Regions from separate parts of the Paenibacillus sp. 7523-1 genome, predicted to be linked through region 3. Evidence: predicted binding sites of a transcription regulator. Region 3 holds the regulator's gene; each other region holds the start of a gene.
The links. The regulator Rex, encoded in region 3, represses fermentation and respiration genes when NADH is low (regulators of the CRP and FNR family bind a similar motif). The targets are predictions, from matches to a motif close to TTGTGAAATATTTCACAA.
Positions count from the first base shown of each region.

Region 1 (5,018 bases), on a different contig from region 3:
AGGTTACAGCAGTGGATGCCGCGAATCATAAACTTCAGGCTAAAAACCTGAAAACAGGGGAAGAATTTGAGGATACGTTCGACAAGCTCATCGTGACAACAGGTTCATGGCCTGTCGTTCCAAAACTTGAGGGGATCGAGATGGAGAACATCTTGCTCTGCAAAAACTACAACCATTCCAATACGATCATCGAAAAAGCCAAAGAAGCCAAACGCGTTACCGTTGTCGGTGCAGGGTACATCGGTATTGAACTGGTTGAAGCATTCCAAATGAACGGTAAGGAAGTCACCTTGATCGATAGTGTGGACCGGATTCTCAATAAGTATCTGGACCCCGAGTTTACAGATGCCATTGAGGACACACTGACTGAACGCGGGATCAAGCTTGCACTGGGCCAGACGGTACAGAAATTCACCGGAGAGAATGGCAAGGTAACGAAGGTGATCACATCGAAAGGTGAATTCGAGACAGACCTCGTAATCCTGTGCATCGGTTTCCGTCCAAATACCGAATTGCTCAAAGGCCAGGTGGATATGCTGCCGAACGGCGCAATTATCGTGGATAAATATATGCAAACAAGCCAAAAAGACGTGTTCGCTGCAGGTGACAGCTGTGCCATTCACTATAATCCGACAGGCAAGGCTTCTTACATTCCACTGGCGACCAATGCCGTAAGAATGGGTACATTGGTAGCTCGTAACCTGGTTCGTCCAACAACGCCGTACATGGGTACACAAGGGACATCAGGAATTAAAATTTACGACCAGAATATTGCAGGTACAGGACTAACCGAAACATCTGCTACAGATGACGGGCTGGTGGTGGAAGCTGTAACGCTTGAAGATGCTTATCGTCCAGAGTTCATGCCAACGGCTGAGAAACTGCTGCTCAAAGTCATTTACGAACAGGCGACACGCCGCATCGTCGGAGCACAGGTGATGTCCAAGGCGGATCTGACACAGTCGATCAATACAATCTCGGTTTGCATTCAGAACAACATGACCGTAGATGAGCTCGCCTTCATCGACTTCTTCTTCCAACCGCATTACAACAAACCATGGAACTTCCTGAATTCGGCTGGTCTTCAGGCTTTGCCTCCAGTAGAAGTAAAAGCACCAGCGATGGTTTAAATAAATAAATCCGGGAACTGCCGCAGAAATGCGGCAGTTTTTTATATAACTTGATGTAGTTGGTTCTAGAAATGGGTGCTATATTTAACAACAGGTTAGAGGTCAACCGCAATAGATATGAACATGAAGGAGAGGTTCACAACATGCTTACAAATACAGTATCCGAGCTCAAAGTTCTGCTACAATCCGTACCTCGCTCGTTTCTTGCGCTGAATCCAAATGAACTTGTACAGCCACGCATGGAAGGGAAATGGTCCCGTCTTCAGATTCTTGGTCATTTATGTGATTCGGCTCTTCATAACGTAAGTAGGTTTGTCCAAATGCAGCATCAGACCGAACCATTGTCTATAACGCCTTATCATCAAGACCAATGGGTAGAGAGCCAACAATATGTCAGTGCACCGATTGAAGAGGTGTTAAATCTCTGGATCAGTCTGAATCAGTCCGTCATTCGTGTTCTATCCAGCATGCCGGAAACAGGGGAATCAGCGACGTGTGTCTTACCTGATGGAAGTGTGGTTACGATGGAGTGGCTGGCACAAGATTACGTCCAGCATCTGAAGCACCATCTGCAGCAGATTTTTGGTGAACATCATAACCTGGGAACAGAATAAGTAACCAACCAGCTGCACTCAAGCAAGAGAGCACGGAAGCTGGAACAAGGGACTTTTAGGACTTTGTGATAAAAGTAACAAACCTGCCGAACCCTTCGCGATACAATGAACATATCAACGATGTAAGCTGATTTCGTTCATGAATAGTGAAGGAGAGGATGGCATGGCGGCAAAGACACCTCTTGAGGTTGCACAATATACGGTGAACACAGGGATGAAGAAAGGACAGAACCAGGTGTCCTCTGTGCTTGTTCTCAGTTTCCTGGCAGGGGCTTTTATTGCGCTTGGCTTCCTGCTGGATATTCGCGTGATTGCCTCCGCCCCGGCGGAATGGGGCAGCTTGGTTAACCTGATCGGTGCAGCGGTATTCCCTGTAGGCTTGATCATGGTATTGATTGGCGGGGGAGAACTCCTGACAGGCAATATGATGGCAGTACCGCTTGCTACGCTAGCCCGTAAACTGTCCGTAGGCAGCATGTTGAAGAATCTTACTCTGGTCACGATCGGGAACTTTTTGGGTGCGTTGTTCGTGGCATATGCGTTCGGGCATGTGCTTGGTCTCACAGGAGAAGGAGTATATCTGACCAAGGTCGTGGATATGGCAGGTCACAAGTTGCATGACGGCTTTCTACAGGCGTTTATATCCGGAATCGGGTGTAACTGGCTGGTAGCCCTGGCGGTGTGGCTGTCTTACGCTTCGGATACGATGAGCGGCAAGGTGCTCGGCATCTGGTTTCCGACCATGGCCTTTGTCGCTATTGGATTTCAGCACGTGGTTGCCAATATGTTTCTTATTCCGGCTGCCATCTTCGAAGGACACTACTCATGGGGGCAGTACATCATAAACTTTATCCCGGTATGGCTCGGTAATCTGACGGGAGGCGCATTGTTCGTTGCGGCTGCCTACTGGATGGTGTACCTGCGGAAGACGGAACCCGAGGTCAAAGCGGTTGTTCAGCCAGTAGAGCCGGAGGCCAGACCGATGTGGAGCAAACAGGCATAATTGCTCGTACAATTTCAACTTCTGAATATATTAAAGCGATCCCTTACTGCCATGAGGTCACGGTGTATGTTATACCGTAAGCCGGCGAAGATGGGATCGCTTTTTTTGCAGACAAAATAAATTCGCCATGACAAGGTTCGGGGGAACGAAACCTGTTCATGGCGAATTTCGGGAGTGGTCCATGATATGGCATGAGGAGGAAGTGGGGAAACACTAACCTAATGCCTTGTTTTTAATTTACCCCTGAAATTCGAGGATGAATCATAGGGCCAAAACTTTTTTTGGAATAAAAGCATCAGGCCTGAAACGCGGAAAACATGACTGTTCTCTTTACGCCATTACCTCCAAAATTATATGATGTAAGGATAGATTTAATTGGGGAGGACTTGTACATATGATCGATCAGGAGAATGGCGTGTTTCCGGCGGTTTGCCCGCTTGACTGCCCGGATACTTGCGGCCTGCTGCTTCATAAGGAGAACGGTAAAATCGTGAAGGTGACGGGGAACCCTGACCATCCGATTACAAAAGGTGCCATCTGCAATAAAGTCAGAAACATGGCAGAGCGGGTATATCATCCCGAACGGCTGCAATATCCAATGAGACGTGTCGGCGCGAAAGGTGAAGGCAAGTTCGAACGTATAAGCTGGGATGAGGCTATCCATGAGATTACGGGAAAATTCAAATCGATATCCGCGAAGTACGGCTCGGAGAGTATTCTGCCATACAGCTTCTACGGCAACATGGGGATTCTTGGAGTAGATGGGATGGATCGTCGTTTCTTCAATGCGCTTGGTGCAAGTATGCTGGAGCAAACGATTTGCAACGCGGCCGGGAATACCGGATGGAAATATACGATGGGCGCCAATCGGGGAACTTTGCCCGAAGATACGGAGCATTCGGACCTTATTCTGGTCTGGGGAGGCAACATTGTCAGTACAAACATGCACCAGGTTGTCCTGGCTGAAAAAGCCCGCAAAAAAGGTGCCCAAATCGTGGTCATTGATGTTCACCGGAATCGTACAGCTCAATGGGGAGATTGGTTTATTCCGCTCTACCCGGGGACAGACAGCGCACTCGCACTGGGACTGATGAATGTACTGTTTGACCGGGGCCTGACGGATGAGGCCTTTATGCAAAAGTACACTGTGGGTCATGAGGCACTGCGTGATCATGTCCGCGACTACACCCCTGAACGGGTCGCGCGCATAACAGGTGTACCGGAAGCAGACATCGTGAAGCTGGCTGAGCTGTACGGAAACGCACAGGCGGCACATATTCACATCGGCAACGGTCTTCAGCACCATGACAACGGAGGCATGAATGTGCGAAGCATTGCCTGTCTGCCTGCCATCACGGGACAATGGCTGAAGCGAGGCGGCGGAGCCGTACGCACCAACAGCTATGCGAGCACCAATAGCGACGCGCTGGAGCGTCCAGAGCTTCGGAACAACCCGGAAGCACGGGTTGTGAACATGAACCGGATTGGCGAAGCATTGCTGGAAGACCAGCAGCCGATCCGGGCGTTGATGGTCTACTGCAGCAATCCACTGGTGGTGGCACCGGATACTGAGCGGGTGGAGCGAGGTTTTGCACGGGAAGATCTGTTTACTGTTGTGCATGATCTGTTCATGACGGACACGGCTAAGTATGCAGACATTGTGCTGCCGGCCAAGTCTTCGTTTGAAGCGACAGATCTGTATACGTCCTACTGGCATCAATATGTTCATCTGCAGGAACCGGTCATTGCCCCAATGGGCGAGAGCAAGAGCAATGTGGAGCTGTTTTCGCTGCTGGGACAGGCGATGGGATATGACCCGGAGATTTTCGGTGAGACGCCGGAACAGATGATTGCAGACGCTCTCGCGGATACAGGTAATCCTTATATGAATGGAGTAACGCTGGAGGCCCTTCAGGAGCATCGTTTTGTGAAACTGGACATGTCGTCGCATGAGTCATTCCTGGAACAGCTGCCTACGCCATCCGGGAAGATCGAGCTGTATTCCGAAACGATGGCAGAAAGAGGCCTTCCGCCGCTGCCTACATATCGTGCTCTAGTTGAAGGGTATGACGGGGAACATCCGGCAGGACCTGATGATGTGCATCCACTTATGTTCCTGTCGCCACCGAATCACAATTTCCTGAATTCAACCTTTGCCAATACGGAGAAGCATCAACGTATGGAGAAAATGCCCATGCTGCAGATTCATCCGGAGGATGCGGCTCACAGAAACATTGAAGATGGCGATGCCGTGGTCGTGTGGAATGACCG
Region 1 covers NZ_NPBR01000013.1:134,897-139,914, reverse strand. Annotated here, with positions in the region: gene CHH60_RS15730 (FAD-dependent oxidoreductase) at 1-1,130, shown strand, start outside; gene CHH60_RS15725 (DinB family protein) at 1,274-1,744, shown strand; gene CHH60_RS15720 (formate/nitrite transporter family protein) at 1,908-2,747, shown strand; gene CHH60_RS15715 (molybdopterin-containing oxidoreductase family protein) at 3,142-5,018, shown strand, end outside.
Region 1: a site for Rex is predicted at 1,808-1,825, ahead of CHH60_RS15720 (formate/nitrite transporter family protein). Genes of this name have one in related genera too.

Region 2 (5,018 bases), on a different contig from region 3:
TATAGATTAAGCTCATTACTGAAAGGTGATGACTCCAAGCACTTAATGCTTAGATGCGGCAGATTTCATTGGGACATAATTCACAATGGCAGATGCCTTGGAGCATCTTCAGGTCCTTGATAACAATCATGCCGTTATCATATTCAATAGCATCTTTTTTGCGCAGATCGCTAAGCATGCGGTTCACACTTTCGCGGGTAGCTCCAATCATGTTGGACAGATCCGTGTGGGTAATTTTTTTATGAATAATCACGTGATCGCCGTGAGGCTCCCCATAAGAATTGGACAACCGGATCAAGGTGGAACAGAGCGCACCAGGTTTGCCGTATAACATCAGGTCACGGAATTTGGTTTGAGTTAAGCGGTGATGAATGCCCATCCACTTCATAAAATCAATGGCGAAGTCACAATGCTGACAGATCAGCATCTCCAGGTCTTTGTGCTCCAGTACACCGATTTCACTGTCTTCCAGCACTTCGGCCGAGAACGTATGCTTGGAACCGAAGAACGGATCTGCCTGACCAATCATATCACCGGACTGGTACATGTACATGATAAGCTCTTTGCCTTCATCCGTTGATTTCGTGATCTGTGCACGGCCCCTTTTCATATAATAAAGCTTGTCGGACACATCACCTTCCCAATACAGGTGGGTCCCTTCAGGAAAGGTACGGTCTTTCATGGTTACGAGCAGATGATTGAAATTCACTTCCGAGAAACAGTTGGTATTGCCGCGTTTTTCCATGACACTCAGTTGTTCTCTCATAAGTCTATCTCCCCTTTGTATCCACCGGAGGGGGATTACAATCATGCAGTCCGCACTCCGTGGTTCGCCGCAACCGTTACCGTCCTTATTAGGTCATCTCCGCCGGGGAGGACGGTACAAATTGCGGTGGTTCAATTTTTAAGTTCAGTATATACCTAATCTTACCGTTTGAGGGGCATGGAAAGGGGGCAAAAATGGCGAAATTTCAAACATTGTGATTAAATTCACTTTGGAGAGGGAAGGCTGCATTTAACAGCTATATAGTTTAAATAGGAAGTGAAAATGACCAGTGGACGGAACTCCAAAAAAACTTAAATTAAATTTGTTATACTTTGTGAAAATAATCACATAATTAACCTTTTCGACATGTTACGATGTGTACGTAAAGAAGAGAGACAAACCAAAAAAACAATACGAACCTTTAGGAGGATGAGGGAGATGGCTGTAAAGAACGAAGTCGCCCCAACAAAAGAACCGACAGCAGGTCAGTATATTCAAACGTTAATTGACAAAGCGAATAAAGCACACGCAGCATTCATGTCCATGGATCAAAAACAGATTGACCGCATTGTGCAAGCCATGGCACTGGCAGGCCTGGACAAACACATGATGCTTGCCAAAATGGCGGTGGAAGAAACCGGTCGCGGAGTGTATGAGGATAAAATCACCAAAAATATCTTTGCAACAGAATATGTATACCACAGCATCAAATATGACAAAACCGTAGGTGTTATTGAAGATAACGAGTATGAAAGCTTCCAGAAAATAGCGGAGCCAGTCGGCATTATCATGGGAATTACCCCGGTGACCAATCCGACATCCACCACAATGTTCAAAGCGTTGATTTCCATCAAAACACGTAACCCAATCATCTTTGGTTTCCACCCTTCAGCTCAGAACTGCAGCCGCGAAGCCGCCAAAATTTTGCTCGAAGCCGCGGTGAAGCATGGTGCTCCGGCCGACTGTATCCAGTGGATTGATGATCCTTCCATGGACCGCACGAATGCATTGATGAATCATAACGATGTGGCGCTCATTCTGGCGACAGGTGGCTCAGCAATGGTACGCGCAGCGTACAGCTGTGGTAAACCGGCACTCGGCGTGGGACCAGGGAACGTACCTTGCTTTATTGAGAAAACGGCAGATATCAATCAGGCTGTAACGGATCTGATCTTGTCCAAGTCATTCGACAACGGTATGATCTGCGCATCCGAGCAAGCGGTCATCATCGAAGAACCGATCTTCGATCAGGTGAAAAAGAAAATGATTGCGAACGGTTGTTATTTCGTCAACAAGGATGAAGCTGCGAAATTGACAGCAGGTGCCATCAATGCGGAGAAATGTGCGGTTAACCCGGCGATTGTCGGTCAATCGGCAGTAACCATTGCACAAATGTGTGGTATCGAGGTTCCGGCTGGCACCAAAATTCTTGTAACAGAGATTGAAGGCGTCGGCACCAAGTTCCCGCTGTCTGCAGAGAAATTAAGTCCGGTACTGGCTTGTTACAAAGTAAAAACGGCAGCTGAAGGGATTGAGCGTGCTGCGGAAGTGGTTGCTTTTGGCGGCATGGGTCACTCCTCCGTTATTCACTCGAATAATGAAGAAGTCATAAGCAAATTTGCGGATCGTCTGCAAACGGGACGGATTATCGTGAATTCGCCATCCACACACGGCGCCATTGGGGACATCTACAACACCAACATGCCGTCATTGACCCTGGGATGCGGTTCATATGGTCGTAACTCGACCTCATCGAATGTCACTGCCGTTAATTTAATCAACGTGAAAAGGGTGGCTCGCCGTACCGTGAATATGCAATGGTTCAAAGTGCCAAACAAAGTGTACTTCGAAAAAGGAGCGACGCAGTATCTGGCCAAAATGCCTGATATTACTCGCGTAGCCATCGTTACGGATGCCATGATGGTCAAACTGGGCTATGTGGAAAAAGTGGAGCATTATCTGCGTCAACGCCAAATGCCGGTGGCAATCGAAGTATTCTCGGATGTAGAGCCCGATCCATCAACCACAACGGTAGACCGTGGTACGGAAATGATGCGCCGCTTCCAGCCTGATTGCATTATCGCTCTTGGTGGTGGATCACCAATGGACGCTGCCAAAGCCATGTGGTTGTTCTATGAATATCCGGACACGGACTTCAACGATCTGAAGCAAAAATTCATGGATATCCGTAAACGGATCTACAAATACCCACGCCTTGGATCAAAAGCAAAATTCGTAGCGATTCCGACAACGTCGGGTACAGGATCGGAAGTAACATCGTTTGCCGTAATCACAGATAAGAATTTGGGCAACACCAAATATCCACTGGCTGACTATGAGCTTACACCGGATGTAGCCATCGTAGACCCTGAATTCGTATATTCACTACCAAAAACAGCCGTTGCAGATACAGGTATGGACGTACTGACACATGCCATCGAAGCGTATGTATCGGTTATGGCAAATGATTACACCGATGGTCTGGCGATCAAAGCCATCCAGCTGGTATTCCAATACCTGGAGCAATCGGCACTGCAAGGGGATAAACTGGCACGGGAGAAAATGCATAATGCTTCGACAATTGCCGGTATGGCTTTTGCTAACGCGTTCCTGGGGATTAACCACAGCTTGGCGCATAAATGGGGCGGACAGTATCACACTGCACATGGACGTACCAATGCAATCCTGATGCCGCACGTCATTCGTTATAACGCGAAAAAACCGACCAAATTTGCATCATTCCCGAAATATTCGCACTTTGTGGCAGATGAGCGGTATGCGGAAATTGCCCGAATTCTGGGATTGCCTGCACGTACTACAGAAGAAGGGGTGAACAGCCTCATCAATGCAATCCGCAAACTGAACAAAACACTCGGTATTGAGGAATCGTTCCAGGAAATCGGATTTGATGCCAAGGACTTTGAAGCTCATGTAGATTACCTGGCCGATCGTGCTTTCGAAGACCAATGTACAACCGCTAATCCGAAACTGCCGCTGGTGACCGAACTGGCAGACGTTTACCGCAATGCCTTCTACGGACGGTTTGAATAAACAGTATCGTAAAGTAGCAAGCAACGAGTTTAAGGTTAAGGCAATAGGTTCAGGGTTCCCCGGGAGGGGAGCCCCGATTGCCGTCTTTTTGTCGATGACGGAATCCGTTGGGAATCCGTTGAACGGTTTGGTATTCACACAATAACGGAGAGGACAGAAAAAACTGAAGAAGCGAAGCGCTCGTCTTTATCAATGGATTTTCCCAATTAGAATAAGAAATGAAAAAAATCCAGTGATAACAGCGATCGGAAGTTGTTCTGGCTGCGCAGTGGCTAAGTGTGAATAATTATGGGGTTCACCCTGATCCTGCAGTGGTGGAGTGAGGAAGTTCACTAACTTTGTGATAAAAATCACAGATGGTGAAACCCGCAAGACGTATACTGAAAATGTAAGAAAAACATCCATCCCGCGGTTCCGGTTCCCATGTAGAGAGAACGTGTTCCGGCTGATATGTGAAAAAGTTCACATTAATCGCGGCTCTGGGCACAGATGAGACGATTTTGCTTGCACCCTGTCATGTGTCCGGAAATCCAAATTTGTGGAGGGATTACTATGTCGGTGATCGAAAAAGACGTAAAACAACAAACAGGCTGGAGAAACTTTACGAAAGGCACATGGACCAAATCCGTGGATGTGAATGATTTTCTGGCACACAACCTGTCTCCGTATTACGGGGATGAAGCATTTCTCGCAGGAGCGACACAGAACACCAAAGACCTGTGGGACATCGTATCCGATCTGACCAAAAAAGAGCGGGATAACGGCGGTGTACTGGATGTGGACGTAAACACTCCGGGAACGATCGTGTCTCACCAACCAGGGTATCTGGATCAATCCAAGGAACAGATCGTCGGTGTGCAAACGGATGCTCCATTCAAACGTTCCATTCAGCCAACAGGCGGAATTCGCATGATGATTGATGCATGTCAGGCTTACGGCTTCGAAATGCCTCAAGAAGTCATTGATATATTTACTAATATTCGCAAAACACATAATCAGGGTGTATTCGATGCATATACATCCGAGATGCGCGCAGCGCGCAAAGCCGGCATCATTACGGGTCTGCCTGATGCTTACGGCCGCGGCCGGATCATTGGCGACTACCGCCGGGTTGCTCTGTACGGTGTGGACTTCCTGATCCGCGCCAAAAAAGGAGAGCTGAACGCTCTTGAAGTGGATGTCATTGACGAAGATGTCATCC
Region 2 covers NZ_NPBR01000009.1:107,987-113,004, reverse strand. Annotated here, with positions in the region: gene CHH60_RS11470 (Crp/Fnr family transcriptional regulator) at 50-766, opposite strand; gene adhE (bifunctional acetaldehyde-CoA/alcohol dehydrogenase) at 1,205-3,817, shown strand; gene pflB (formate C-acetyltransferase) at 4,370-5,018, shown strand, end outside.
Region 2: a site for Rex is predicted at 1,099-1,116, ahead of adhE (bifunctional acetaldehyde-CoA/alcohol dehydrogenase). Genes of this name have one in related genera too.

Region 3 (5,018 bases):
GTGGCTTTTGATTTTCATTTCCTTCAGAATGCGCTTGACCGATGCGGCTACTTGCCGTTCACCGGACGTATTCTGGATACCATTGATTTTCTCAAAATTTCATTTCCTTCACTTGGTTCTTATCAATTGGGGTATGTATCTTCTGAATTCGGATTCCAGCATGACCGCCCTCATCAGGCAGACAGTGACGCCCTAGCAACAGCCTATGTGCTCCTGAAGTGTTTGGATGAACTGCGTCAACTGCCATTGATTACGATACAGCGTCTCAGCGACTTGTTTGCACCTGAGGACAGTGATCTGGGCTGGTTCTTCGACGGCATGCGCAGTGAGAAGGAAGCAGAGCCTATACAGGATCTGGATGGACATACGTATTACCGCCAATTGGCCTTGAATGTGAGTGACTGGACCGAGATCGGTGCTCCACGCGATGAACGCGAAGGTAATCCGCTTGAAGGTGTAAGTTTTGAGCAGTATATGGATCAGGTCCGGGCCAATCTGCAGGATACACTGGATCACTATGAAGAACGCGAGGCACAGACACAGATGTTCAGCAGTGTAAGGCAGGCGCTGGACGAAGAAAAGCATTTGTTAATTGAAGCAGGTACAGGTACAGGGAAATCCCTGGGGTACTTGCTGCCGGCGATATATGAAAGTGTGAAGCAGGAACGAAAGGTAATGGTTAGCACCCATACAATCAACTTGCAGGAACAGCTTCGGGAGCGTGATATCCCGCTGCTGACCAAAGTGGTTCCTTTTCCGTTTAAGGCTGCCGTGTTCAAAGGTCGGGGACACTATCTGTGTCTGCGGAAGTTTGAGCACAAGATCAACAAACGTGAGTTTGCTACACCGAAAGAAGATTATTTTACAGCGGCTCAGATGATTGTGTGGCTCACCCAGACAGAGACTGGAGATGACGAGGAGCTGAACCTCAGTGCGCGCGGTGGGGACTTCTGGGAAACTGTACAGAGTGAATCGGAATCCTGTCTGGGACGTTCCTGTCCGTGGTTCAGGAAGTGCTTCTACCACCGGGCGAAGCATGAAGCAGGATTGTCCGATATCGTCATTACGAATCATTCCAAACTGTTTACGGATGTAAAAGCAGCTCATCAGCTGCTCCCTGCTTATGATAGTCTTGTCATTGACGAGGCTCATCATCTCGAGGATGTGGCGGGTAAGCACTTGGGTCTACACATGAAATATTTCACGTTGGTTCATACCCTGACCCGATTGTTTAAGGATAGTCGGAACGGTCAGCTTCCCATGTTGCGTACACAACTGGCGGGTCATGAGAATTCGATGCAGTGGGGCTCAGTCATTGACCAGATGTTCCCGCTTGCTGTTGAAGTCAAAGAGATGTGGGATCGTTTGAGCGATGCCTTGTTTAGCCTGCTGCCTGAGCGGAGTGATGCTTCTCCGGGAGAAACGGGGCAATTTTCCCTCAGACTGAAGCCTTCAATGAAACCGACGAAGTGGCAGGAGCTCCAGGATTACGAAAACCAGATTTATGTCACACTGGGGGACTTGATCCGTAAGGGAGACAAGCTGCTTCTTGAAGTCAAAGAAGACCAGGACGACTATCAATCGGATAGCTTGATCACGGACATTACAGGTCTGCTTAAGGATTTGGCAACGCTCAAAGAAAACCTTCGTTTCTTCATGCGAATGGATGATGCCAAAACGGTATACTGGATGGAGGCAAGCGGCCAATTCCGCAGCAAATCACTGCAGCTCTATGCCGTTCCTGTCGATGTCAGTGCGCAGTTGAAGGACATGTTCTTCGATAAAAAGAAAAGCGTTGTCCTAACTTCCGCTACGCTCTCGGTCGATAAGTCATTCCAGTTCATGATTGAACAGCTTGGCTTGCAGGAGGCAGCCGATAATAACCGTTTGCTGACGTCCATGCTGCCGTCGCCATTCCGGTATAGGGACCAAGCTTTGCTGGTCATCCCTCGTGATTTCCCAAGTGTAAAAGGCAGCGTGGGGGATGCTCACTTTGTCGACATGCTCGTAAGATCTCTGGCCGAAACGGCTATTGCGACAAGGGGCCGTATGATGGTGCTCTTTACTTCATACCGAATGCTGCGCCAGGTCTATGACCCATTAAAAGAAGCACTGTCGGGTAACGATATTTCGCTGCTGGGTCAAGGCGTTGATAGTGGCAGTCGTTCCAAGTTAACCCGCAGGTTCCAGGATGCAAAAGCAACCGTTCTGCTGGGCACCAGCAGTTTCTGGGAAGGGGTGGATATCCCTGGCGAGGCGCTAACCTGTCTGGCCATTGTGAGATTGCCCTTCCAGCCGCCGAACCATCCGCTTGTCGAGGCGAAGAGTGAACTGCTGCAGGAGCAGAAAAAGAATCCGTTTATGAAGCTGTCTGTTCCACAGGCTGTCATCCGTTTCAAGCAGGGATTCGGCAGACTTGTTCGTACAGCCAAGGATCGGGGCATTGTCATCGTTTACGATACGCGGGTGATTGAGTCTTATTACGGAAAGTATTTCCTATATTCATTACCCGGTCCCAAAATGGAACATATGCTGACTGAACAGATGGTTCCACGGATTAGCGAGTGGTTGGAAACACCAGCACAGGATGAAACTACGGCGAATTAAGTATGACGTCGTTGCGTAATAAGGGCTTCTCGCTGTAAACTTTATTAGAGTGTGATTCATTCTTGAAGCACTTTTAACTTTATATTTCATAAGGCATCTTGCATAATTTCATTCGGAGACGAAAACGGTTATGCGGGATGCTACATTTTTATTTATCTATCGTGGCCTTGGTAAGGGGGAGCAATGTAATGAAATCAGATAAAATTTCGGAAGCTGTGGTACGCAGATTGCCTGTTTACTTACGTTATTTGAGTGAACTGCATCAACGTGAGGTAGGCACGGTGTCATCACAGGAACTGGGACTACGACTGGATCTTAATCCTGCCCAGATTCGCAAAGACCTTGCATACTTTGGGGACTTCGGTCGCAAAGGCATTGGATATGACGTATCGTATCTAATCGAAAAAATCCGTCATATCTTGAAAATTGATCAGCAAATCAATGTTGCTCTGGTCGGGGCGGGTAACTTGGGACATGCATTATCCAATTACAATGCCTATCTGAAAGACAACATGAAAATTGTTGCTGTTTTCGATGCATACGGCCCTAAGATCGGCAGTCAGATTAACAGCTTGAAGGTACAGCCCATGAATGAACTAACGGATTCGGTCAAAAAAGATAATATTCGTATTGGCATCATTACCGTTCCGGATACCGAAGCTCAGAACGTAGCCGATCAGCTCGTGGAATCCGGCATTGAAGCGATTCTGAACTTTGCACCAACCATCTTGAAAACACCACCGCACGTCCGTATTCATCATGCTGATTTTACAACGGATCTGCTTAGCCTGGCTTATTATCTGGAGAACGGAAAGGACGACGAGGAAGATGACGACAAATAGATGGGTAATTCATAACGGCAAATTTGCTGTAAATAGTGGTACGGAATGGACTGTAGTTCAAGGATATATGGTCGTTGAAGACGACAAGATTGTGCATATTGGTGAGACACTGCAAGATGGAGATGAGAACCTGCCGAAGGTTGATGGCAAAGGACTGGTCTTTTTGCCGGGTCTGATCAATACGCATGGTCACGCAGCCATGTCGCTTCTGAGAGGTCACGGGGACGATCTGGCCCTGCAAGTATGGCTTCAGGAGAAAATGTGGCCTATGGAGGCTAAAATGACGTCTGAGGACGTGTATTGGGGTACCTCCCTTTCTGTATTAGAAATGCTGAAAGGCGGAACAACGGCATTCCTGGATATGTATGATCATATGGATCAGGTGGCAAAAGTGGTTGAACAATCCGGTATTCGTGCCGCATTGGCACGTGGTGTCATTGGTCTCTGTTCTGAAGAAGAGCAAATGCGCAAACTGCAGGAATCGGCTGCGTTTGCACGCGAGTGGAACGGACAGGCTGGTGGTCGAATTACGACGATCATCTCACCGCATGCGCCGTATACTTGCCCTCCGGATTACATAGAGAAGCTGGTACAGGTTGCACATGATTTGGATCTGCCGCTGCACACCCATATGTCGGAAACCCTTCGCGAAGTCGAACAGAATGTAACGGATTATGGTCTGCGTCCAGTAGCACATTTGGAAAAGCTCGGTTTCTTCTCTCGTCCTTCTCTCGTAGCTCACGCTGTACATTTGAATGATGAGGAGATTGAAATTCTGGCACGCCATGATGTAGCGGTCTCTCACAATCCGGGAAGCAACCTGAAGCTTGCTTCGGGTGTTGCGCGAGTTCCGGATCTGCTGAAAGCTGGAGTAACCGTATCTCTGGGAACAGACGGACCTGCAAGCAACAACAACCTGGATATGTTTGAAGAGATGAGACTGGCTGCTTTGATTCATAAGGGCGTATCCGGTGACCCAACAGCGGTACCAGCGGGGGAAGCGCTGCTGCTCGGAACGGGGTATGGTGCCAAATCCATCTTCCTGAACAATACGGGAGCACTCCAAGTAGGCATGAAGGCTGATTTCATTGCACTAAATATTGAACAAGCACACTTCTATCCGCACACGGATCTGATTTCTCATACCATTTACTCGGCTTCAGCCAAGGATGTGGAGCATGTATGGGTTGACGGCAAACAGCTGGTGAAACATGGTGAATGTCTTACTATGGATGAAGAGCGCATTCTGCGCGAGTCTCAACTTGCATTTGACGGACTGCTCGCCCGTTAATTTCAGAATAGCAGCAGCGTCATAAGGGGAAAGGAAGTTCGGCTTTTGAAAAGAAAAAAGAAATGGATCTGGATCTCGCTGCTCATCCTGGTTTTGATTTTGTTTGGATTACAGCGCTTCTATGTCTATATTACCCAGGACCAGCGCAACGAAGAAGCGCTAGCTATTCAAGCGGCACAGGAGCAGCTCGGGATAACTTCTTATGAGGATCTTCGAAAATACGTTTGGGGTCAAAAGGAAGGCGAAGATAACATTTACTGGACGATGATGGCCAAAAA
Region 3 covers NZ_NPBR01000028.1:105,736-110,753, reverse strand. Annotated here, with positions in the region: gene dinG (ATP-dependent DNA helicase DinG) at 1-2,607, shown strand, start outside; gene CHH60_RS26310 (redox-sensing transcriptional repressor Rex) at 2,796-3,449, shown strand; gene CHH60_RS26305 (amidohydrolase) at 3,436-4,740, shown strand; gene CHH60_RS26300 (hypothetical protein) at 4,786-5,018, shown strand, end outside.